DNA from 3 places in the Acidovorax sp. JHL-3 genome. Region 1 is predicted to be linked to each of the others. Evidence: predicted binding sites of a transcription regulator. Region 1 holds the regulator's gene; each other region holds the start of a gene.
The links. The regulator FNR, encoded in region 1, switches genes on or off when oxygen is low (the NO sensors DNR and NnrR bind a similar motif). The targets are predictions, from matches to a motif close to TTGATNNNNATCAA.
Positions count from the first base shown of each region.

Region 2: K226_RS0111210 (OmpW family protein) is a predicted target of FNR. The motif match lies at 4,259-4,272, and genes of this name have one in related genera.
Region 3: K226_RS0105630 (TraR/DksA family transcriptional regulator) is a predicted target of FNR. The motif match lies at 2,899-2,912, and genes of this name have one in related genera.

Region 1 covers NZ_JAFU01000001.1:3,021,757-3,029,516, forward strand. The annotation lists gene K226_RS0114070 (HD-GYP domain-containing protein) at 1-1,155, opposite strand, end outside; gene K226_RS0114075 (sulfite exporter TauE/SafE family protein) at 1,247-1,984, opposite strand; gene hemN (oxygen-independent coproporphyrinogen III oxidase) at 2,016-3,398, opposite strand; gene fnr (fumarate/nitrate reduction transcriptional regulator Fnr) at 3,580-4,302, shown strand; gene K226_RS0114090 (hypothetical protein) at 4,359-4,652, opposite strand; gene K226_RS0114095 (FixH family protein) at 4,704-4,976, opposite strand; gene ccoG (cytochrome c oxidase accessory protein CcoG) at 5,042-6,487, opposite strand; gene ccoP (cytochrome-c oxidase, cbb3-type subunit III) at 6,565-7,479, opposite strand; gene K226_RS0114110 (cbb3-type cytochrome c oxidase subunit 3) at 7,504-7,641, opposite strand; gene ccoO (cytochrome-c oxidase, cbb3-type subunit II) at 7,654-7,760, opposite strand, start outside.
Region 2 covers NZ_JAFU01000001.1:2,379,772-2,387,531, reverse strand. The annotation lists gene K226_RS0111225 (NYN domain-containing protein) at 1-959, shown strand, start outside; gene egtB (ergothioneine biosynthesis protein EgtB) at 1,034-2,278, opposite strand; gene egtD (L-histidine N(alpha)-methyltransferase) at 2,305-3,222, opposite strand; gene K226_RS0111210 (OmpW family protein) at 3,591-4,187, opposite strand; gene K226_RS0111205 (DUF808 domain-containing protein) at 4,331-5,320, opposite strand; gene K226_RS0111200 (methyltransferase) at 5,554-6,267, shown strand; gene purL (phosphoribosylformylglycinamidine synthase) at 6,520-7,760, opposite strand, start outside.
Region 3 covers NZ_JAFU01000001.1:1,194,355-1,202,114, forward strand. The annotation lists gene nhaR (transcriptional activator NhaR) at 1-214, opposite strand, end outside; gene K226_RS0105610 (Rrf2 family transcriptional regulator) at 364-903, shown strand; gene K226_RS0105615 (MarC family protein) at 975-1,568, opposite strand; gene K226_RS0105620 (VOC family protein) at 1,565-1,978, opposite strand; gene K226_RS0105625 (hypothetical protein) at 2,046-2,420, opposite strand; gene K226_RS0105630 (TraR/DksA family transcriptional regulator) at 2,466-2,837, opposite strand; gene K226_RS0105635 (glutathione S-transferase) at 3,029-3,676, opposite strand; gene K226_RS20170 (DUF2946 family protein) at 3,801-4,169, shown strand; gene K226_RS0105645 (copper chaperone PCu(A)C) at 4,536-5,039, shown strand; gene K226_RS0105650 (PhaM family polyhydroxyalkanoate granule multifunctional regulatory protein) at 5,139-5,987, shown strand; gene K226_RS0105655 (FIST N-terminal domain-containing protein) at 6,045-7,355, shown strand; gene K226_RS0105660 (rhodanese-like domain-containing protein) at 7,503-7,760, opposite strand, start outside.

The sequences.
Region 1 (7,760 bases):
GCGTCGTATACCCAGTTCGGGCATCTCCTCCAGGTCCAGCACCGGCGCCTCGTCCTTGGGAACGCGGATGTCGTGAACAATCACCTTGGGGCGCAGCGGCCTGGAAGAGTTGACCGAAACCACAATCGCGTAACGGTCATTCACCAGCTGAACTACGGATCCTGGCGGATAAACCCCCATCATTCGGATGAAGGCTCCCAGTACCACCGGATCAAAGCGCGACTTGAGCTGGGCAAAAATCGCCGAAAGGGCTTCGTGGGGAGTCAGGACCTCCACACTTCCCACCGGGTTGCACATGCGGTCGTAGTGATTGACCAAGGCCAGAATCTGGCCCGCGCGCCCCATATCTTCGCCCACGAGACGCAGGGGGAATCCGCTACCGTCTGCCATTTCATGGTGCTGGGCTATTGCGGTCAGAACAGCATCTGACAGTCCCATTTGCTGGGCAAAAGCGACTGAATGCCCCACATGCGCCTCATAACGCTCTCGCGCGGCCGGAGTGAGCCCGGCGTCAGCTGGTGCGTTGAGCTTGCCCAGATCGTGCAGCAACGCAGCCATCCCGAGCTGGTGCATTTCCGGGGTTTTCATGCCCAAAGCCTTGCCCAGCAAGAGGCTGACCACCATGACATTGACGGGGTGCAGCGCGCTGCTCTCGCCCACGCCTTCTGACAGGAGACGGATCACTACGTCCCCGTTCTGCAGCAATTCCTTCAGGCAGTCCGCCACCAGCGCTTCGCTGTGATGGCGAGCCAGGTCTCGCTGCGCGCCAACTGCACGCTCTACGGCCTGATACTGCCGTGTCGCGTCCTCGAAACGCTGGTTGCATGCGGCCAATAGCTGGTTCTGACGCTGCAAGTGGGCGCGATTCTGGGCGGCGATGGAATCTGCAATTACAGCCGGGACAACCGGGTCTGCTGCCAATTCCGGGTCGTCCACATCAGGCACCTTGGCCACGACCGCGTCCAGTGCGGGATCACTTTTATGGGGATAGTAACGAACTTCGGAAAGACCAAGCTCCCTGAGCGTGGCAATCTGGCTCGCCGAAACGATGCGAAAGCGGCTCACTGGGAAAGGATGGTGCAACCAGCCCACGTCCAACTGAACGTACATGCCGATGCGAAGCTGACTGATGTCAATGAGGAGGGAAGAATTCACAGCACATAAAAAGATACATGGTGAGATGAATTCCACCAAGAGTTACTGCAATTATCGCCCGATCACCGACTCCAACACGGTTGCCTTGCAACTAACGGCACCACAAGGAGGGTTTGTAGATCAGATCCATCCACAGGGCCCAACCAGCAACCCCCACCAGTAGCGCCCCCGCCAGCCGGGTTCCCCAGCTGGCGCGCACCGCATTGATGCGTGTACGCAAGCGGCCCCACAACCAAGGGCCACCCACAAGCCAAAGACCGCTGCCCACTCCGAAAAGCAGCATGGTGACGGCGCCCTGCAGTGCACCACCGCTGAGCGCGGCAACCAGCAGCGCCGAATAAAGCAATCCGCAAGGCATGAGGGCCCAAAGCAGCCCCGCCACCATCAGCCCTCCAGGTGCACGGACAAGAGGTTGCACGCGGCGCCAAGCCGTGCGCCCGGCCCGCTCCACCCACACCGGCTGACGCGCCTGCACCATCATCATCAAGCCCCAGGCCATGACTGCAACGTGCATCAAGGTCCATACCGGACTCAGGGCCATGGTTTGCTGCGTCAGCCAGGCCAGGCTCTCCATGGCCAGCGCTGCCAGCGCGCCCGCCCCGGCATAGCCAAACAGGCGCCCAAGGTGAAACGCCAGCAACCGGCGCGGCATGCCGCCTTGCGGAACCCACTGCACTGCCTGAACCGCAACGTTGCCGGTTTCGTCCGCAGTGGAACGCGCCCCGCCCTGCCCCACCAGCGCACCGCAAGGTGCAGCGCACATGGCCAAGCAATGGGGCCCGCCTGCGAGACCCATGAACAAGGCAGTTACGGCGAGAGGCGCAAGCATTTATTAGGGTGCACAGTCCATTCAGTCAACGCTAGATGATGCGTGAGAACCTGGCCCGATTGCGGTCCGCCTGCAAATAGCGGTCAAACACCATTGCGATGCCGCGCACAAAAAACCATCCCATGGCCGTCACCTTGATGCTCTCTGAATTCAGCACAACAAGACCTTGTTCGGCCATGGTCTCCAGCTGCTCCAGCTCGGGCGCAAAATACTTCCGAGAATCAATAAGCCACGCTTGGTCAATGGGTTCAAACTGCAATTCACCTTGGCACATGAGCGCCATGATGACAGCCCTTCGGACCAGATCGTCACGGTTCAGCGCCAATCCACGCACCACAGGCAAACGTCCCTGGTCCAGATGGTCGTAATATTCCTCGAGCGACTTGGCGTTCTGACTGTAGGTGGCACCCACCCTGCCGATCGCCGACACCCCCAAGCCAATGAGGTCGCAATCGGGTTGGGTGCTGTAACCTTGAAAATTGCGGTGCAGTCGCCCTTGCCGCTTGGCAACGGCCAAAGCATCGGTGGGCAAAGCAAAATGGTCCATGCCCACATAGACATACCCGGCTTCCATGAAAGTGTCCAGCGAGCGCGAGAGCATGGTCACCTTGGCTGACGCCGCGGGCAGTTCTGTCGAGAGAATGCGCCGCTGAGGCTTGAAGCGATCTGGCAAGTGCGCATAGGCATACAGAGCAATCCGGTCTGGGCGCAACTGGACCACCTGAGCCAAAGTGCGGTCGAATGACTCGGGTGTCTGGCGTGGCAGCCCGTAGATCAAATCGACATTGACCGACTCAAAGCCCAGCGCGCGCGACGCCTCCACGAGCGCGAAGACCTGCTCTGCGGGCTGGATGCGGTGCACGGCCTTCTGAACCTCGGCATCGAAATCCTGAACGCCGAAGCTCAGACGATTGAAGCCCAACTCGGCCAGCACCGCCAGCCGATCTGCCGTGACAGTGCGTGGGTCCACTTCGATGGAGTACTCTCCGCCCGGGGCGAAAGTGAAGCTGCGCCGCAGCGTGGCCATGAGCTGCCGCAATCCATCGTCCGAGAGGAACGTAGGTGTTCCCCCCCCCAAATGCAGCTGACTGACAACCTGCCCGGTGCCGCAATGGGCCGTGTGCAGATCAATCTCGCGGCTCAAGTAGCGCAAGTACACATCCGCACGGTCGTGGTGCTTGGTGATGATTTTGTTGCAAGCGCAGTAGTAACACAGCGATTCGCAAAAGGGGATATGGACGTACAGGGACAATGGCAACGCCATCGCCGTGGTGCCAAGCCGACGCTGCGAAAGCGCGAGGGCATAATCCTCCTGCCCAAAAGCTTCGACAAACCTGTCGGCCGTTGGGTATGAGGTGTAACGGGGCCCTGGCACGTCAAAACGGCGCAGAAGTTCTGGTGAAACAGCGGTCATTGGAAAATATCCTTGCGTGCAGCAGTACTGTGCCGTACCCTTCGCCCAACGTCCTTGACTTTAATCAAGAGGATGGTCGGACGTAGCGGCGACAATTTGATTCATGTCAGCAGCCGAGCGCACAAATCGCGTCCCGCCAGCCACACACCAATTATCCCTGCCCAACTAGACTCCAGTGTCCATGAATCCGCAAACCATCAAAGTCGCCTGCTCCAACTGCAACCTGCGAGAACTCTGCATGCCCGTTGGTCTGAACGAGCAGCAGCTGCAACGGATTGATGAAGTCGTGGCTGTACGACGAAAAATCAAACGGGGAAGTACGCTGTTTCGCAATGGCGAGTCGTTCACTTCGCTCTATGCCATCCGTACCGGGTTTTTCAAGACCTGCGTCGCCACGGAAGACGGACGCGATCAGGTCACGGGCTTTCAGATGGCCGGTGAAATCATCGGACTGGATGGCATCGTCAACGATCACCACACCTGCGATGCCGTCGCGCTCGAAGACGCCGAAGTGTGTGTCATGCCTTTCGATCGCATCGAAGAGCTGTCGCGCGAAGTCTCTGCACTGCAACACCACGTTCACAAGATCATGAGCCGTGAAATCGTGCGCGAGCACGGCGTGATGCTTTTGCTTGGCAGTATGCGCGCAGAGGAGCGCCTCGCAGCCTTTCTTCTCAATCTGGTGCAACGCCTTCATGCCCGCGGGTTCTCTCAATCAGAGCTGGTGCTGCGAATGACACGAGAGGAAATCGGCAGCTACCTGGGTCTCAAGCTGGAAACGGTGAGCCGAACGTTCTCCAAATTTGTGGAAGACGGCATCGTGGAAGTCAAGCAGCGCCACGTTCGCATTCTGGACACCGAAGCCCTCAGGCGAATCGTCAACAACCAACAGGCCTGCCACTGAGCAGCCACCTGAAATCGCGCCCCCCACTGAGTCGCCTCACTGCAACGGCATGGCGGCTACGGGCAGGGCGTCACTTTGTGACAATCGTCGGGCCGAGCATGCGCAGGCACAGGACAACGATTGAGCTCAAAAGGTGACATGGACAGCAGGGTTGTCATAGCACTGGCAACCATGGTGATGATCCAGAACACGAAAAAAGCGAGGGTGTAGACACCCTCGCGAGACAGCGTCAAGGGCTGGCCAAACCAATGCAGATCCTGCGGATCCACCATGGCAAAAACCAGCATTTCGAGAATGCCCGCCACCATGAAGGCAGGCCATGCAATCCACATCAGGCGTTGTGTCCACATCGTCTTGTTTCCTTTAATCTTGGCAAAAGATTGCGCATGCGGAGTGCCAACTCAGCGGGGCTGATCTCCGGCAGGAGTCGCCGCGTGGTTCCGGGCTTTCAGTGCAGGAGCCAAGCTTTTTTCTGGTTGCGCCAGCGTCTGGTTGATTTCAAGCCCCTTGCGGTAATAGTCTTCGGCCACAACGGGGTCTGGGCGGCTGATGGCCAGCCACAAGGTGACAAAACCAGCGATCACCACAATGACCGGCCCGGCAATCACCAGCCAGACATGACCGAATCTCCACCAAGGTTGCGGTTCACGATTGATAACGGGGTTGGACGACATGGAATCTCCTTGAAACATCAGCAATACAGCGCACAAACCACCATGTAGGGCACAGTGACTTTCACTCAGCGTGGAACCAGGAAAATGGATTTTTCAGCCACTTTGCCGCCGCTTTCCAGCGCTGAAATGTCGAAATGAATCGCGTGAGAACCTGGAGGTGCCGATCCATAGGGGATTTGCAACCGCACTGCGACCCAACGAGACTCCGCAGCGCCTATGTCTACCTCTTGCTCCGAGGCCACCTCAAGGCCATCCAGGCCCGATGCTGAAATGCGATAGCGCTGCGTAGCCTCTGTAGCGTTCATGATTTGCAGCCGATAAACATTTTCAAGCTTGCCCCCCGCCACAATGCGGGACAAGGCGGCGCGATCCCGCACAATATCCACTTTGAGCGGTGTCCGTGTTGTGAGGCTGACTAACATACCCACGCACAATGCGACCAGAACGGCGGTGTAGATGAGCACACGAGGGCGCAAGACATGTCGCAAAATTTGCGACTGATTCCAGCGATTGAGAACACCATTCTGGGTTGAATACCGTATCAAGCCCTTGGGGTAGTGCATCTTGTCCATCACGGTATTGCAGGCATCCACGCAAAGGCCGCAGCCAATGCATTCGTATTGCAGACCCTTGCGGATATCAATACCCACCGGGCACACTTGAACACACAAGGTGCAGTCAATGCAGTCGCCCAGCCCCTTGGCCTTGTAGTCCACCGTCTTGACTCGGGGGCCACGCGGCTCGCCTCGGGCTTCGTCGTAGGTGACGATGAGCGTATCTCGATCGAACATTGCGCTCTGGAAACGGGCATAGGGGCACATGTATTTGCACACCTGCTCCCGCATAAAACCGGCATTGCCGTAGGTGGCCAATCCGTAGAAAAGCACCCAGAAAATCTGCCAGCCGCCAGCAAAAGCCAACAGCTCAGGACCCAGCTCCCGAATCGGCACAAAATAACCCACAAAGGTGAAACCGGTCCAAAGGGACACGGCCACCCATACGGCCTGCTTCAGGAACTTCTTGCGGATTTTTTCAAATGTCCAGGGGCCCGCATCCAGCCGCAGACGCGCACTGCGATCTCCCTCGATCTTGTGCTCGATCCACATGAATATCTCGGTGTAGACCGTTTGTGGGCAAGCAAATCCGCACCATAACCGGCCCGCAACCGCAGTAAACAGAAACAGCGAAAGCGCCGAAATGATCAGCAGCCCCGTCAGATAGATGAAATCCTGTGGGTACAGAACCAAGCCGAAAATATAGAAACGGCGAGCACCCAGATCAAACAGCACCATCTGGCGCTGGCCCCACTCAAGCCAAGGCAACCCATAAAAAACGATTTGGGTCAGAAACACCATGGCCCACCGCCAACGCGCAAAGTACCCACTGATGGATCGCGGGTAAATCTTCTTTTGCGCCTCGTAGAGGGAAACAAATTCGCCCTCTGCCGATGGATCGGGTGTGGCCGCCGCAATGGGAATGACCTTGCGCGGTGGCCTGTCAGATGATTTCATGGTGCTGGCGGTGGAGGCAGAAAAACAAACACTTCAGGACGACGACCCCAGCCAGAGGTGGCGGGGTCGCCCCGATTTCAGCGGGCTGCGGCGGGCTTGTTGGACAAGCCCCATACATAGGAAGCCAGCACGCCGATCTGCGCTTCTGACAGCTTGTCTGCTTGCGCAGGCATCTCGTTGACCTTGCCGCTATTGATCATAGTGGTGATGGCCGCTTCGCCCCAGCCGTGCAACCAGATGTCGTCCGTCAGGTTGGGGGCTCCCAGAGCCTGGTTGCCCTTGCCGTCCATACCATGGCAGGCCGCGCATGAGACAAACTTGGACTTACCCAAGGATGCCCGCACGGAATCATGGGGGCTGCCCGAAAGACTCAAGACATAGTGCGACAGATTGCGGACATCTTCCGGAGATCCGACGGCAGCAGCCATGGGAGGCATATTGCCGATGCGCCCCTTTTCAAGGGTTTCGCGGATCTTTTCGGGGTTGCCGCCATGCAGCCAGTCGTTGTCCGCAAGGTTGGGAAAACCCTTGCTGCCACGAGCATCCGAACCGTGGCACTGGGCACAGTTGTTCATGAACAGGCGCTCGCCAATGGCATGTGCCTGCGGATCCACGGCCACGTCTTCAGGCTTCATGGACGCAAAGCGTGCATACAGAGGCTCGATTTCCGCCTTGGCTTTGGCCATTTCGGCCTCGTACTCGCCCTTTTGCGTCCAGTTCAGCTTGCCTGTGAAGGTGCCAAGACCGGGATAGGCTGCCAGATAGCCCAGACCAAAGACGATGGTGATAACGAACAGCCACACCCACCAACGCGGCAGGGGGTTGTTCATTTCGACCAGATCCTCGTCCCAGACGTGGCCGGTGGTGTTGTCGGCCGTGGCCGAGACTTTCTTGCGGCCCGCCATCCAAAGCAGAATGCCGCAGGCGATGATGCCGACAAGGGTCAGCGTGGTCACAAAGACCGACCAGAAATTGCTGGTGAAGTCACTCATGGGATGTTCTCGTTCTGGTGAAGGTCAATCTTGCTTGAAGGGCAGCTGGGCTGCCTCATCAAACCTGGACTTGTTGCGGCCCCTGTAGGCCCAGACCCAGATGCCAATAAAGCAAGCCATCGATGCCAGTGTGGCGACGATGCGCATGGTCGTGATGTCCATGGCAAATTTCCTTTACTTGAGCGCACGGCCCATGACTTGCAGGTAAGCCACCAAGGCATCCATCTCGGTCTTGCCCTTCACATCAGCGGCAGACGCAGCGATCTGCTCATCGGTATAAG
Region 2 (7,760 bases), 640 kb from region 1:
TGGCCGTGGAGACGTTTGATGCACTGGTCTCCGAGCGCGGCGACAGCGGCAAGATCTGGGCTTCGGTGCTCAAGGAAGCCATCAAACGCCGCAAACCCGACTTCAGCGAAACCTATTACGGTTTTCGGGCCTTTGGCAACCTGCTGGAAGAAGCCCAGGAGCGCGGCTTGCTGGAGTTTGGCCGGGACGAAAAATCGGGCGCCTACGTGTTTCGCAGCCATGGCAGCAGCGGCGCCCCCCGCGCCCGGCCCGACACGGCAGGTGAAAACCCGATGACGGGCTATTTCCGCCAGAACGCCCCCCAGCCCCCGAGAGAGCCCGGCGCTGACAGCCACGGGCCACGCCAGCGCGGACGTGGCGGCCGATCCGGGCACGCAGCATCATCCGACCCGCGCGAATTGCCCCCCATGCTTCACGCCAGCGACGACGGATTGGCAGGTGAAGACCCATCGTTCAGCGCGATGCCGCGCGACAACGACGGCACTGCGGCGCTTCATGCGCCAGGCGATGCACCGATGGGTTCACCAATGAATGCGCCGGTCAGTGCACCGGTCCGTGCGCAGCTGGATGTGCCGCAAGAAAGGCCAGTGGGCGGTTATTTTCGGCAGCAGCCGCGCACGACGGAACCGCCCGCCATGGAACCGCGCACACTGGAGCGCCCAGCCCATGAGCAGCCCACCGAAGCGCCCAAACCCCTGGCGCCCGCCACATCCGCCACGTCCGCCGAACCCGCGCGCGGCCGTGCGCGCAGCCGCAAGCCGGTGACGCAACCGGTCGAGGCGGTTGCGCCTGTGGCGGCCACGGCGGCACAGGGCCCGCACGATGCACCCTCCAGCTCGGCCCGTGCCACCAGCGCAGTGCCGACAGCTTCTGCAGAAAGCGAACCCGAGTCGCCCAAAAAAGCCCCTGCCCGGCCACGCCGGCCGCGCAAGCCTGCGCAGGACACCGGGGCCGACTGACCCACAGCCAACGCAACCCCCAGCGGGCGCCACGGTCTCGGACGGTGGGGCGACGTGGGGACGTTTCAGAAGCGTCAGGCGTCTCTGGCCAGCCGCACCCCCGAAAACTGCCAGCGCGCCGTGGCCGGGAAAAAATTGCGGTAGCTGGCGCGTGCATGGCCGGCCGGCGTGGCGCACGAGCTGCCCCGCAGCACATACTGGTTCACCATGAACTTGCCGTTGTATTCGCCCACGGCACCTTCTGCGGCCCTGAAACCGGGGTATGGCGCATAGCTCGATTGCGTCCACTGCCACGCCTCACCAAACAGCTGCTCCAAGCCGACGCCCCGGGCCGCACTGGGGTGCAGCGCATCTGTGCGGGGGCCACGGCCAGCGGTGCCTGAAGCCAGCAGTGCCGTGGCGTGCTCCCACTCGGCCTCGGTGGGCAGGCGCGCACCTGCCCAGCGCGCGTAGGCGTCCGCCTCGAAATACGACAGGTGCACCACGGGCTGCCCATGGCGCAACGGGCCCAGCCCTGCCAGGGAGAACTGGTGCCATCCGGCACCGACACGCTGCCAATACAAAGGCGCCTCCAGCCCGTGGGCAACGCGCCAGTCCCAGCCTTCGGCCAGCCAATGGGCAGGATTGCGGTAACCGCCATCGTCCACAAAGGCAGCAAACTCGGCATTGGTGACAAGGCGTGATGCCAGTGCATACGGATGCAGATACACCGTGTGGCGGGGACTCTCGTTGTCAAACGCAAAGCTGTCGCCCACATGGCCTATTTCGGTAAGCCCGCCGGCAAACGCATGCCAGACCAGCGGCGGTGCGGCTTCTGCATCGGCGGCCACTGACTGCGGCGAACGGTAGGCCGGATGCATCGGGTTGCTCGACAGCAAATGCTGGATGTCGGTCACCAGCAACTCCTGGTGCTGCTGCTCGTGCTGCAAGCCCAGCTCTACCAGTGCGCACAGTGCCGCATCCTGCCCCGGCGTGGACAAAAGGTGCAGCATGCGCGCATCCACATCGGCCCGGTACGCCAGCACCTCGGCCAGCGAGGGGCGCGTGATCAGACCGCGCTGCGCCCGCGGGTGGCGGGCGCCGACACCGTTGTAATACGAGTTGAACAAGACCCTGAAGGCGGGCGCAAACGGCGCAAAACCAGGCTCGTGCGCCTCCAGCACAAAGGTTTCAAAAAACCAGGTGGTGTGGGCCAGATGCCATTTGGCCGGGCTGGCGTCGGGCATGGACTGTGCGGTGCAGTCTTCGGGTGACAGGGGCTGCACCAGCCCGGTGGTGTGGCGGCGCACTTCGGTGTAGCGGGAAATCAACAAATTCATGGCCAGGCAGCGCTTCAGCAGAGGGTTCAGGGGCGGGCGTGCACCACGGCAAACCAGCCCCGCTCGTCGGTCCATGCCTGCGCATGGGAGAAACCCGCCTGGGCCAGCATGTCGGTGAACACGGCAAGGGGGTATTTGTAGCTGTTTTCGGTGTGGATGCGCTCGCCCATGGCAAACCGGCGCTCGCCACCCGGCCAGCGCACGCAAATTGGTGCGAGCGCCTCCAGATGCATCTCGATGCGCGATGCTTGCTGGTTGAAGAACGCCCGGTGGCCCCACTGGTCTTCCACAAAATCACTGCCGATCAGGCGGTTGAGGTGCGTGAGCACGTTGCGATTGAAAGCCGCCGTCACGCCCGCTGCATCGTCGTAGGCGGCCTCCAGCACCGCCACATCCTTGGGCAGATCGATGCCGATCAGCAGGCCACCATCGCCATCCACCAGGGCGCGCATGTGCCGCAACAACTCCAGCGCCTGGGTCGGGTCAAAGTTGCCGATGGAGGAGCCCGGATAAAACACCAGGCGCCCGGCCCGTGGAATGTCGGAGGGCAGCACGACGCCCTGGGTCATGTCGCCACCCACCGCCCGCGCATCCAGCCCCGGCATGTCAGCACGCAGGCGCAGCACGGCCTCTTGCAAAAAATCGACCGAGATATCCACCCCCACAAAACAGGCGGGCCGCACCCAGGCGCACAACGCGCGGGCCTTCTCGCAGCTGCCGGCGCCCAGCTCGATCACGGTGCGCACGGCGCCCAGATGCCGGGCCATGTCGGCCGCATGCCGCTGCATCAGGGCCGTCTCGGTGCGCGTGGGGTAGTACTCGGGCAGGCGGGTGATGGCTTCGAACAATTGCGAGCCCCGCTGGTCGTAGAAGTATTTGGGTGAGATGCGCGCGGGACGCTGGCTCAGGCCGTCGGTGATGTCGCTGGGGCGGTTCAGGGGCATGGCGGTGTGCGTCGGGTGTTGGGCATGGGGTGGTGAACGATGCCACAGGCTACCCCCACTGCGTTCACCCCGGGTGACAGCCTGCAACGACGGGGCGCGCAGGATTACACCGACACGGAATCGCTCTGGACCACTTTTCATCCGGGAGAGTGCGATACGATCTCTGGCATTTTCAGGCTCTAGCCAAATACTATCAAGCGCTAGTAGCTATTATTTATATAGCGTTTTTTCAATCAATACCCAGCGCCGGCAGACCGCCGCGTCACGGCCCACCGGTGGAAACCACCAAAAAAAAAGGCCGGCGCACGCGCCAGCCCTTTTGACCTTGGGGTCTGATGGCAAGGCGCCGCTCACGCAGCGCCGTTGCATCAGAAGCGCCAGCCGAGGCCCACGCCCACCAGCACGGGGTCCACCTTGAACGTGCCCTGCTTGGCACCGCCAGCGAACACGTCGGTCTTGATGTAAACCTTCTTCACGTCGAAGTTCAGATACAGGTTTTTGGACAGGGGAATGTCCACGCCGACCTGCAGGGCACCGCCCCAGCTGTTGCGGTCGATGTCCACACCGGCGGGCAGGTTCACGTTGGAAAAGCGCGTGTAGTTGACACCGGCGCCCACATAGGGCTTGAAGCCAGGGGCGTCAAAGTGGTATTGCAACAGCAGCGAAGGCGGCAGGTGCTTGAGCGAGCCGATGCGGCCACCCAGAACGCTGGAGCTCAGGTCGTGCTTTTGCGGCACCGTGAGGATCAACTCGGCAGCCACGTTCTTGTTGAAGAAATACGAGATGTCAACTTCAGGAATCGTCTTGTTGTTGACCGACAGGCCCAGGCCCGTGCTGTCCTTGTTGGCGCTGTCCAGATGGACGGCGCGCACGCGCACAAGCCAAGGGCTCTCAGCTTGCTGCGCAAAAGCAGCGCCAGAGGTCAATGCGCACAAAACGGCTACAGCCAGCAGATTTTTTTTCATACAGAACCCAATGCGGTTAAACGGGGACGGCCCCCGTACCGCAATTGAGCCTGTTAGCAAAATGGTCAACCTTGCCTCAGGTCAAACTCTTGGTAGTTACCCGAAGACGGAGCACCCGGGCCTTCCGGGTCACTTCAGGGTCCTCAGTGCGCCTTGGCACCCTTGCGCAGCCGGGCCACCACGGTCACTACCGCCACCACCAGGCCACCGGCCACGATGCCGACCATGGCGTTCAGCAGGTTGGGAACCACCACAGCCCACAGACCACCCACCGGCCAAAGGGCCGCCGCTGCACCCGCGCCCTCCACGGCATGGTGCAGCGCTGGAACCCCATGCACCAGAATCCCGCCGCCCACCAGAAACATGGCCGCCGTGCCCGCCACCGACAGCGTCTTCATCAGCCAGGGCGCCGCGCGCACAATGCCTGCGCCCACGGCACGGGCCGCTGCGCCCGGCTTCTGGTTGAGCCACAGCCCCAGGTCATCGAGCTTGACGATGCCCGCCACCAGGCCGTAAACACCCACCGTCATGGCCAGCGCAATGCCCACGAGCACCGTCACCTGCTGCACAAACGGCGCACCTGCCACCGTGCCCAGGGTGATGGCGATGATTTCCGCCGACAGGATGAAATCGGTGCGAACGGCGCCCTTGATCTTGTCTTTTTCGAAAGCCACCAGGTCCACAGCCGGGTTGGCGTTGGCCTTCACATGGCTTTCGTGCTCGGCCTCTTTTTGGTGCGGGCTGTGCAAAAACTTGTGCGCCAGCTTCTCAAACCCCTCAAAGCACAAAAATGCGCCACCCACCATGAGCAGCGGCGTCACCGCCCAGGGCGCAAAGGCGCTGATAAGCAGCGCGGCCGGCACCAGAATCGCCTTATTCACCAGCGAACCCTTGGCCACAGCCCAGACCACCGGAATCTCGCGCTCTGCACGCACGCCCGTGACCTGCTGGGCATTGAGCGCCAGATCGTCACCCAGCACACCCGCGGTCTTTTGCGCTGCCACCTTGGTCATGACCGACACGTCATCGGCCATGGCAACGCTCTTCTTGGCAGCGACCTTGGTCATGAGGGCGACATCGTCGAGGATGGTTGCAATGTCGTCCAACAATGCGAGAAGGCTGCCAGCGGCCATGGAAATTCCTTGAAGAAGCAGGTGAAAACACGAAGTGTCGGGAGAAAAGCATGCGTCCTGCGCGCTGCGTGGCGTGCACTATAGCAACGCACCGTGGCAGCCAAGGCGTCACGCCGCCCCTGCCCCCTGCAGCGCCACGGAATGCCGTGGACGCAAAGGCCATCGACAAGGGGCGCATACTCGCAGGCTCACCCACCACTTCGGGGTCCCTGACATGGCTTCGCGCCCCCGCCATGCCAGGCTATCTCACCAAACAGGAAAGCGTCCCGATTGCGGGCGTGGACAACCTGCTCATCCGCTCGCTTCTCGATCGCCAGCAGTTTTCTGACCCTCTGGGCGTTGCAGAGCGCCTGGGCATCTCGTCTGCGACCTGGCCATTGTTCGGCCTGCTGTGGCCCTCGGGCGCCCAACTGGCGGCACGGATGGCCCTGCGCCCCTTGTGCAAAGACGAGCGGGTGCTGGAAATTGGCTGCGGCCTGGGGCTGGCCAGCCTGGTGTGCCACCGGCGCGGCGTGGATGTCACGGCCAGTGATTGCCACCCGCTGGCCAACCCGTTTTTGCTGGAGAACCTGCGGCTCAACGCCCTGCCCCCGATGAAATACCGCACCGGACAATGGGGAAGCACGCCTTTGGTCGCACAACGGGAACACCCGCACAACGCCCCCTTACTGGCAAGCGCGGTGCAGGGGCAGTTTGATCTGATCATGGGCAGCGATGTGCTGTATGAGCGCGATGTGCGCGCCACGCTGGCCAGTTTCATCGACCGCCATGCGGGCGCGGGTGCACAGATCTGGATCGTGGACCCCAACCGCGGCAACCGCTCGGCATTCAACAAGCAGATGGCGGCCCACGGCTTTGAAGTGACCGAGGAACGGCTGGACCACCCGGTGCGCGGCGATCTGCCCGCCTACAAGGGGCGCCTGCTGGTGTACCAGCGCAAGCCTTGAAATCCCCCCTGTGCCGCTTCGCGTCTTCCCCCAAGGGGACGCCACCCGTGGCCTGGCAAAGCCAGCTCCACGGTGGCACTGGTATGAGGCGCGCCGGTTGCATGGGCTGCTGCGGGTGGCGCGCAGCTCAAGGCATCACTGAAATGACTGCGCTGACGGGACCCACGCGCCCCAAAAGCAAAAAGGCCAAGCCACGAGGGCCCAGCCTTTTTGCATGGCACTGACCGCGCAAGCCGCCCGGTCAGAAAACCATCATCCCACCCACTTGCGGGCGTTGCGCCAGATGCGCATCCAGGGGCTCAGCGCACCGATATCACCACTGGTCCAGCTCATCTGCACGTTGCGGAACACGCGCTCGGGGTGCGGCATCATGGCAGTGAAGCGCCCATCGGCCGTGGTCACGGCAGTCAAACCGCCCGCGCTGCCGTTGGGGTTGAACGGATACTGCTCGGTGGCCGCGCCATGGTTGTCCACAAAACGCATGGCCGCAATGGCCTGCGCCGCGTTGCCGCGGTATTTGAAGTTGGCATAGCCCTCACCATGCGCCACGGCAATCGGCAGGCGGCTGCCGGCCATGCCTTGCAGGAACAGGCTGGGCGATTCGAGCACTTCCACCAGCGACAGGCGCGCCTCGAAACGCTCGCTCTGGTTGGTGGTGAAGCGCGGCCAGTCTTGCGCGCCGGGGATGATGTCGGCCAGCTCGGCAAACATCTGGCAGCCGTTGCACACGCCCAGGCCAAAGGTGTCAGTGCGACCAAAGAAGCCCTGGAATTGCGCTGCCAGCACGGGGTTGAAGGTAATGCTGCGCGCCCAGCCAATGCCCGCGCCCAGCGTGTCGCCATAGCTGAAGCCACCACACGCCACCACGCCCTGGAAGTCTTCGAGTTTCACGCGGCCGGTCTGCAGGTCGGTCATGTGCACGTCAAACGCCTCGAAGCCCGCTTCCGTGAAGGCGTAGGCCATTTCCACATGCGAATTCACGCCCTGCTCGCGCAAAATAGCCACTTTGGGTCGCGAGAGGTTCAGGAACGGCGCCGCCACGTCGTCCGACGCATCGAACGTGAGGTGCACCTGCATGCCGGGGTCGGTGGGCTCCCCCGCTGCGGCGTGCTCGGCGTCGGCGTTGGCGGGGTTGTCACGCTGCTGGCAGATCTTCCAGCTCACGGCATCCCACACCTGGTGCAAGTCGGCCAGCGGCGCGCTGAACACGGCCTTGGCATCGCGCCAGACCTGCAGCTCGCCCTTGCCCGCGTTGATGCTGGACGATGCCGGGCGCGTCTTGCCAATGAAATGGCTGAACTTCGACAGGCCATGCTCGCGCAGCGTCTGCATCACCTCGTTGCGTTCTGCCGTGCGCACCTGCAGCACCACGCCCAGTTCTTCATTGAACAAGGCCTTGAGCGTGAGCTCTTCGCGGCGCGCACTCACCTGCTGCGCCCAGTTCTTGGCGTCGCCGGTTTCCATGCGGCTGTCGCTGATGCCGTCGCCCTCGG
Region 3 (7,760 bases), 1.8 Mb from region 1:
AAATCTGCTCGGCGTAGCCCAGTGCAACCCGCCCTTCGCTGGTCAGCTCCAGCCCTCTGCCGCGCTTTCGAAAAAGGTCGTGACCGAGCCACTGCTCCAGCTGCTTGATTTGCCCTGACAGCGTCTGGGGCGTGGTGTGCAGTTGCTCGCCGGCGCGCACCACGCCGCCAGCCTTGGCAACTGTCCAGAAGTATTTGAGATGCTTGAAGTTCATGATGAAACACCATAGTTCGAAAAAACCGCACTATTTTTCTCGATAAAACGAATATACGCGAAGTGTTTCAGCCGCTATATTGTTTTCATGGACCGAGCCGGAAAGGGTTTCCCGGGGCTCGGAGGTATCAATGTTCACAAGGAGTGAAGATGCGAATTACCACCAGAGGCCAACTTGCCGTGTCTGCGATGACCGACCTGGCAATGCGACAGAACACCGGGCCCGTTGCGCTCTCCACGATCAGTGCGCGCCAGGGGACATCGCTGTCTTATCTGGAGCAGCTTTTTAGCGCCCTCAAACGGGCCGGGCTGGTTGACAGCACACGCGGGCCTGGAGGCGGCTATGCCCTGGCCCGCAAGCCCGAGCAGGTGTCGGTTGCCGACATCGTGGTGGCGGTAGAGAACCACAAGCCAGGTGAGGAGGCTGCGCCAGCCTCTAACGGGTCGTCGCAAATGGTGACCATGACCGGCTCGCTCTTCACGGCGTTCAATGCACGGGTTCTGGAATACCTCCAGTCTGTCACGCTGCGCGATCTGGTGGCCGAGCAACAGGCGCGTGGCGTACGGGTCGAGTCACCGGTGGTGGCCCGTGCAAAACTGGCACGCCGTCCCGCACCGCTGATGGCCCGTGCCGGAGTGCCCAATTCGGTCTTCGCGCTGGGTGCTCTCCCGGTCCTTGCCCGCAAATAGGCCTGCGCGGCGATTCGGTCGCCGCATTCACGCGGGATGCTCTGGGCGTGCAGTCCCCAAGGACGCGGGATTTACAGCTGATGCGCCAGTTGCTTGATTCCGCGGATCAGCATCTCCACCGAGATGGCCACCAGGATCAGCCCCATCAGGCGTTCAAACGCCATCACCACGCGTTCGCCCACCAGGCGCTGTATGCGCTCGGCCAGTAGCAGCACCACCGCGCACACCGCCATGGTCACGCACAGGGCGGCCACCCATTCCATCTTTCGCTCGGGCGCCTGGGCCACCAGCAGCATCACGGTGGCCATGGCGGAGGGGCCTGCGAGCGCAGGGATGGCCAAGGGCACGATCAGCGGCTCGCCTGGCAGGTCGGTTGGAGGTCCGGCGTCGGGCGGGAAGATCATGCGCAGCGCGATCAGGAAAAGCACCACTGCCCCGGCGATCTGCAGCGACAAATCACTCAGGTTCATCACCCGCAGGAACTGCGCGCCAAAGAATAAAAACACCAGCAGCAGTGCAAACGCTATCAGCACCTCGCGCAGGATCACCCGCGCCCGGCGTTCGGGTGCCACGCCGCGCAGCGCGTTGGCAAAAATGGGAATGTTGCCCAGCGGATCGGTGATCAGCAGCAGCAAGATCGTGGCGGACGCGAAGGTGTAGCTCATGTCGCGTACACCCTGTCCAGTGTACGAAAGCCCTTGATTTCTATCGGGTTGCCGCTCGGGTCGTGAAAGAACATCGTCCACTGCTCGCCGGGCTGGCCCTCAAAGCGCACCTGGGGTTCCAGCACAAAGGCCGTGTTGGCAGCACGCAGGCGCGCAGCCAGTGCATGCCAGTCGGGCAACTCCAAAATAGCGCCAAAGTGGGGCATGGGCACCAGGTGGTCGCCGACATGGCCGGTGCGGGCGGTGGCGAATGGTGTGCCCAGATGCAGTGCGATCTGGTGACCGAAGAAGTCAAAGTCCACCCAGGTGTTGGTGCTTCGGCCTTCCTGGCAACCCAGCACGCCGCCATAGAAGCGTCGCGCCGCATCCAGGTCGGTGACATGAAAGGCGAAATGAAAAAGGCTGCGCATCCTGCAAAGGATAGCAGCCAAGGCACCGGCCTGGCGGGGCCGATCAGGCCCGCCAGGCTGGCCGGGTTCAGGCCATCGACGGGTCGGACGCCATGTTGTCAAACTTCTTGAAGTACTGGCGCGCCATGGCCACCAGCTGAGCGTCCGAGGGATGGTCTGCCGCGACCGAGTCCACCACCGCGCCGGCCACTGCAGCGTTGTGCTTGGCGCACCAGTCGCGGAACTGGTTGCGCGCGAGGCCGGGGCCTGCCAGCAGCACTTCATGCGTGTTCGACAGGGCCTGGGCGATGTCGGCAAAGAACAGGCTGAGGTCTTCTGTCTTGCCCTGGTGCTTGTGGTGGCTGCGGGATTTGATGCGCTGTGCCTCGGTGTGTTCGCGGTCGAACATCACCACATGGGCTTCGGAGTGGTCCATCCAGACAACGGCGTGAAAAGTGCTCATGAAAATGCTTTCTTGAAGTAAAGAAGTGGAGAAAAAAAGGATTGCTCAGGCTGCCCGGCGGTGCTGCTCGGCCTTTTCCTGGCAGTGCACGCAGCGCGCGGCCTCGGGTGTGGCGTGCAGGCGGGCTGCGGTGATATGGGTACCGCAATCGGTGCACTCGCCATAGGTGCCGGCCTCGATGCGTGTGAGGGCCGCAACCACGGCGGCCAGGTGGGCGGTTTCGCGCTCGTCCAGCGCAAATTCCAGCTCGCGTTCAGTGGCCAACTGGGCACGCGGATCTTCTGGCTGCCCAAAATGGTCCGCTGCTGCCTCGGCCCGGCCGATGACGCCCCCCCGTTGCTCTGCCAACTGGGCCAAAAGCGCGGATTGCTGCGCAAGCAGTTGCTGGCGGAAGGGGGCGGCGAGATGGGGGTCCATGCGAGGGTTCCTTGGGAATGGTCTAACACCTCCATGGTGCGCCCGAGGTACCCACCATGCGTTGACAAGGGTCAAGAAGAGGCTGCACAGCCCGTGCGGGGAGCCCGGCATGGCACGGAGGAAACCGATGCATCTGCAGCTTCTGGCGGCTGCTGCGGCCGGATTTCCCCCCCCTTCTTTCCAGCGCGTGCTCAGCGCTTGGGTTGGCGGGCCAGCATTTCGGCGGTGCTGGTTTTGCGGTCGGCGTTCAGGCGCTGCACATGGGGGCGTTCGGCCATGCGCGCGAGGTAGTCGCGCACCGGCAGGTCGGCCAGGTAGTCGCGGCCATAGATGATTTTGGTGGCTGCGCTGATAAGCGGCAGATGCACGATGGCGGCGCAGTCGGCCAGCGTGAAGCTGTCGCCCGCCACAAAGGGACTGAACTTTGCCAGCTGGCCGAAGGCGGCAATGTTTTTCTCCAGTTGCACGCCCACTTTCTCGCGGGCCGACTCGCTGACGGTACCGCCAAAGAAGGCTTGTGGGTAGAGGTTGCGCGCCACCAGTTCCAGGTGCAGCTCCATGAAGGTGATCAGCTCACGCACCTTGGCGGCGGCAAACGGGTCGGCAGGCAGCAGGGCGGGCTGGGGGTGGGCGGCCTCGATGTAGTCGGTCATTACCGCCGATTCGCACAGCGTGCCCTGGGGTGTGCGCAGGTAGGGCACCTTGCCCAGCGGCGTGGCGCTGGGGTCGGTCTCGCCCACCCAGGCCCGTTCTTCGGTGAAGGGCAGGCCCTTTTCAAGCAGGGCGAGCTTGACCTTGTTGTAGTAGTTGCTGGCTGAAAAGCCGCAGAGTGTCAGCATGGGGGTTGTCTCCGGTGTCGTGGGGTGGAAGCCCACATCGTAGGCGAGCGCACCGGCGAAGTCCGTCGCTCAGATGACCCCGGTCAAGGCCATGGCGGGTTGGCACCCTACAATCAGCGCCGTCATGCGGCACCTCCTGCAAACCCTTCGGCACCTTCGCTGGTTCGCGCGCCTTGCGCTGGCGTGGTTTGCCTTGTCGATCGGCGTGGCCGTGGCTTCGCCGCTGGTCAGTCCGCAGGCCGTAGAGCTGATTTGCGCGGGCTCGGGTGCCATCAAATTGGTGGCGAAAAGCGATGAAGGCGCCCGGGAGACTCCCAGCCACACGCTGGACTGCCCACTGTGCGCCCATGTCGGTGTACCCCCGCCACCCCCGTCGGCAGTGTTGCCGGTCGCCCGCCCCCCGTCGCATGCCCTGGGTTCTGCCCCGCCAGCGCACATTGCGGCCCGCACAGCCGCGCCGCTGCCGCCGCGCGGGCCCCCAGCTGTCTTCTGATTTTGCTATTATTATAATAGCTGTTTGCGCTTTATCGATAAGCGCTAGAGGCCAATTTGGCTTGTAATCAGGAGGCTGCGTGCACCCAAGCTGCGCGGCGCTGGATGTGTCCAGTGCCCTATGCGAATCGACCCCGCGCCCGCGCTACCTGAATGCGCGACGCGCCCATGCCATGGCTGGGCCAGCGCTGGCCAAGGTGTGCAGCGGTTTGCAGGCCGCAAGCCGGGCAGGCAGAAGATTTCCGCGCCTGCGCCGAAGGCCTTGTCTGTGGCAATGTCGACAGCACGCGGCCTCCCGCTGACGTTGTTCCCCTTTCACTGTTTCCCTTTTACTGTTTCCCATTCGTTTTTTACCCAGGAGAACCCCATGACACTGCACCGCATCACCCGTCCCGCACTCTTCGCCCTTGCCCTGCTTGCCGGCCAGGCCCACGCCCAAGCCACTGCCCCCGTGGCGGTGGACGGCGCCTGGGCGCGTGCCACCGTGCAGGGCCAAAAGGCCACGGGTGCCTTCATGCGCCTGACTGCCAAAGACGGCGCGCGCCTGGTGCGCGCCGAGTCGCCAGCAGCCGGCGTGGTCGAAGTGCACGAGATGAAGATGGAAGGCGACATCATGAAAATGCGCGCCATACCCGCGCTCGACCTGCCTGCCGGCAAAACCGTCGAGCTCAAGCCCGGCGGCTACCACGTCATGCTGATGGACCTGAAGGCTCCGTTGGCCAAGGGCTCCAACGTGCCTGTGACCCTGGTGTTCCAGGATGCCAAGGGCGCCGAAACCCAGCTGCCACTGCAGCTGCCGGTGGCCTCGCAAGCACCTGGAGCAGCGGCCTCCGGCATGGGCCAAGGCGCAGCGCACGGAAACAAGCACTGAGCACCGGGGGCTTTCCGGAACGCAAGGCATTGGAGTAAGCTGTGCCAACACGACGCCCTGCGGGGCGCGTGCCAAAGACCCACCTATTGCGGAGCGGCCATGAGCGACACATCCAACTTCGGTTTCGGCAAATTCGTCCCCGGCTTTGACTTTCTGCAAAGCCTGGCCAAAGGGGCCTCCAGCAGCATTCCCCAGCTGCCCAACCTGTCGAACTGGGTGGCGCCCACCATCAGCGTCGAAGAGCTGGAAAAACGCATCGACGAACTCAAGGCCGTGCAGTTCTGGCTGGAGCAGAACTCGCGCGCCCTGACCGCCACCGTCCAGGCGCTGGAGGTGCAAAAGATGACGCTGGCCACGCTCAAGGGCATGAACTTCAGCATGGGCGACGTGGCCAGCGCCTTCAAGCTCAAGCCTGCCGACGGCGTGATGGGCAGCATGCAAAAGGCTGCCGAAACCTTTGCCGGCCGGGCAGCTGCAACTGCTGCAGCAACCCCCGCGCCAGCCGCCGCTGCGCCTGCGCCCGCAGAACCCGTCAAGCCAGCCCAGGCCGCACCGGCCGACGATTCCAAGGGCTCCCAGGCCCCCGAGCCATCCGTGGTGGACCCCATGCATTGGTGGGGCGCGCTGACCAGCCAGTTCCAGCAGATCGCGGCCAACGCCCTGAAAGACGCCGCCAAGCAGACCAGCATCGATCCCACCCATAACGTGGCCACCGGCCTGGCCAAAGAAGCCATGAAGACCGCCACCGACATGGCCAGCCAGTTTGCCGCCAAGGGCATAGAGACCATGCAGGCCGGCCAACGCGCTGCTGCCGGTGCGGCCAAAGCGCCCGCTGCCAAAAAGTCTGCTGCAAAAAAGGCACCTGCCAAATCTGCCAGCAAACCCGCCGCGAAACCCGCCGCCAAAAAAGCCACGGCCCGCCGCGCACCGCGCAAGTCGGCGGGCTGAGATCACTGATCTGGCGGTGCTGCGGGCAGCGCCCGCCACTGCCCGAGAGGTCACACCATGAAACTATTTCCCACCGGCCATGCCACCCACCCCCAGTGGCGCATGGCCGCCGCACTCGTGCTGGCCCAGTTGCGGGCACAGATGTCCCTGCCCGAATACGCATCCGCACCCACGCTGGGCCTGCTCTACATCACCGACCACTACGCCAGCGAAGCGCAGGCGCTGTTCGACTATCTGAGCAGTGAACTGTCCGAGGTGACCGACTGGAGCGGCACCGTGGGCGTGGGCGTCTCGGCCAGCAACGCCGAGTATTTTGACGAGCCCGCGCTCTCCGTGATGCTGCTGGACGTGCCCGCCGACCAGTACCGCGTGTTTTCCGGTGTGGCCCCGTTGCCGCGCAATCCGGCCAGCGGGTTCGAGGCCTACACCGCGCTGGTGCATGCCGATGGCCATACCGCCGAACTGGCCGAGCTGCTGGACGAGATGGCTGCGCGCACCGCCACGGGTTACCTGTTTGGGGGGCTGAGCGCCAGCCGCAGCAACAACGTGCAGTTTGCGGTGGGGGGGGACGGCAACATGGCCGGGCAGGGCGGCGCCAGCGGGGTGTTTGACGGCGGGCTTTCGGGTGTGGCGTTTGGCGCCGGGGTGGCGCTGGTGTCGCGTGTCACGCAAGGTTGCCAGCCCGTGGGCGTGCAGCACACCATCACCGCCGCGCACGAAAACGTGGTGCTGCAGCTCGATGGCGAACCTGCGCTCGATGTGCTGCTCGACACGCTGGAGGTTTCTCTGGACGGTGGCGACCCGCAACCCGCCCTTCGCAAGGTGCGCGCCACGCTGGCCGGGCTGGTCAATGCGGGCGAGCAGCCCCAGGGCCAGCGCCGCACGGGCCATTTCGGCACCGACACGCGTGTGCGCCACATCGTGGGCCTGGATGCCACCCGCCGGGGCGTAGCGCTGGCCGACCATGTGGAACCAGGAATGCACCTGACGTTTTGCCAGCGCAATGTGGCGGCGGCGCGCGCCGACCTCATGCGCATCTGCGCCGAAATCCGCGAAGAGCTTTCGCCCGAAGAGCTGGAGACCGCACCGTTGGTATCGTCCGATGCGCAGGGCGGACAACAGGCCGCAGCCCCTGGCGCCTCCGCTGCTGGTGCGCTGCCACAGACGGGGCGGCGCATCTGTGGCGCGATCTACGTGAGCTGCTCGGGCCGGGGCGGCCCCCACTTTGGCGGCCCCAGTGCCGAACTGCAGATCGTGCGGCATGCGCTGGGCGATGTGCCATTGGTGGGTTTTTTCGCCGGCGGTGAAATTGCGCACCACCACCTGTATGGCTACACCGGCGTGTTGACGGTGTTTGTTGGCGCGTGATGCTGCGCGGGCAGTAGCGCCTGACCTGGCGTACCGTTGGCTTGGTGGTGCGCCGCTGGCCTCAGCCTTCAGGTCAGCAACCCGCGCGCCTGACAGTCATGGGCTTTCTGTCGAAGTTTGTCTGAAGCGCGGGCGATGCCCGTGGCCTCAGCCGCCTTCCGTGGGCAGTCCGCCAGCATCCCATTCGGGCAATCCGCCACGCAGCCAGTACACCGACTTGAAGCCTTTGGCGGCTGCCACCTTGGCCGCCTTGTAGGACTTCCAGCACTCGGCTCCATTGCAGGCAAAGATCACCGGCTTGGTCTTGTCGAGGGAAACCTTGTCGAACGCCTGAAAGTCGTCCTGGGCCGCGTTGAAGGCCACATCCTTGAGGCTTTTCTCCACGTAGGCGGCCAACACCGCGCC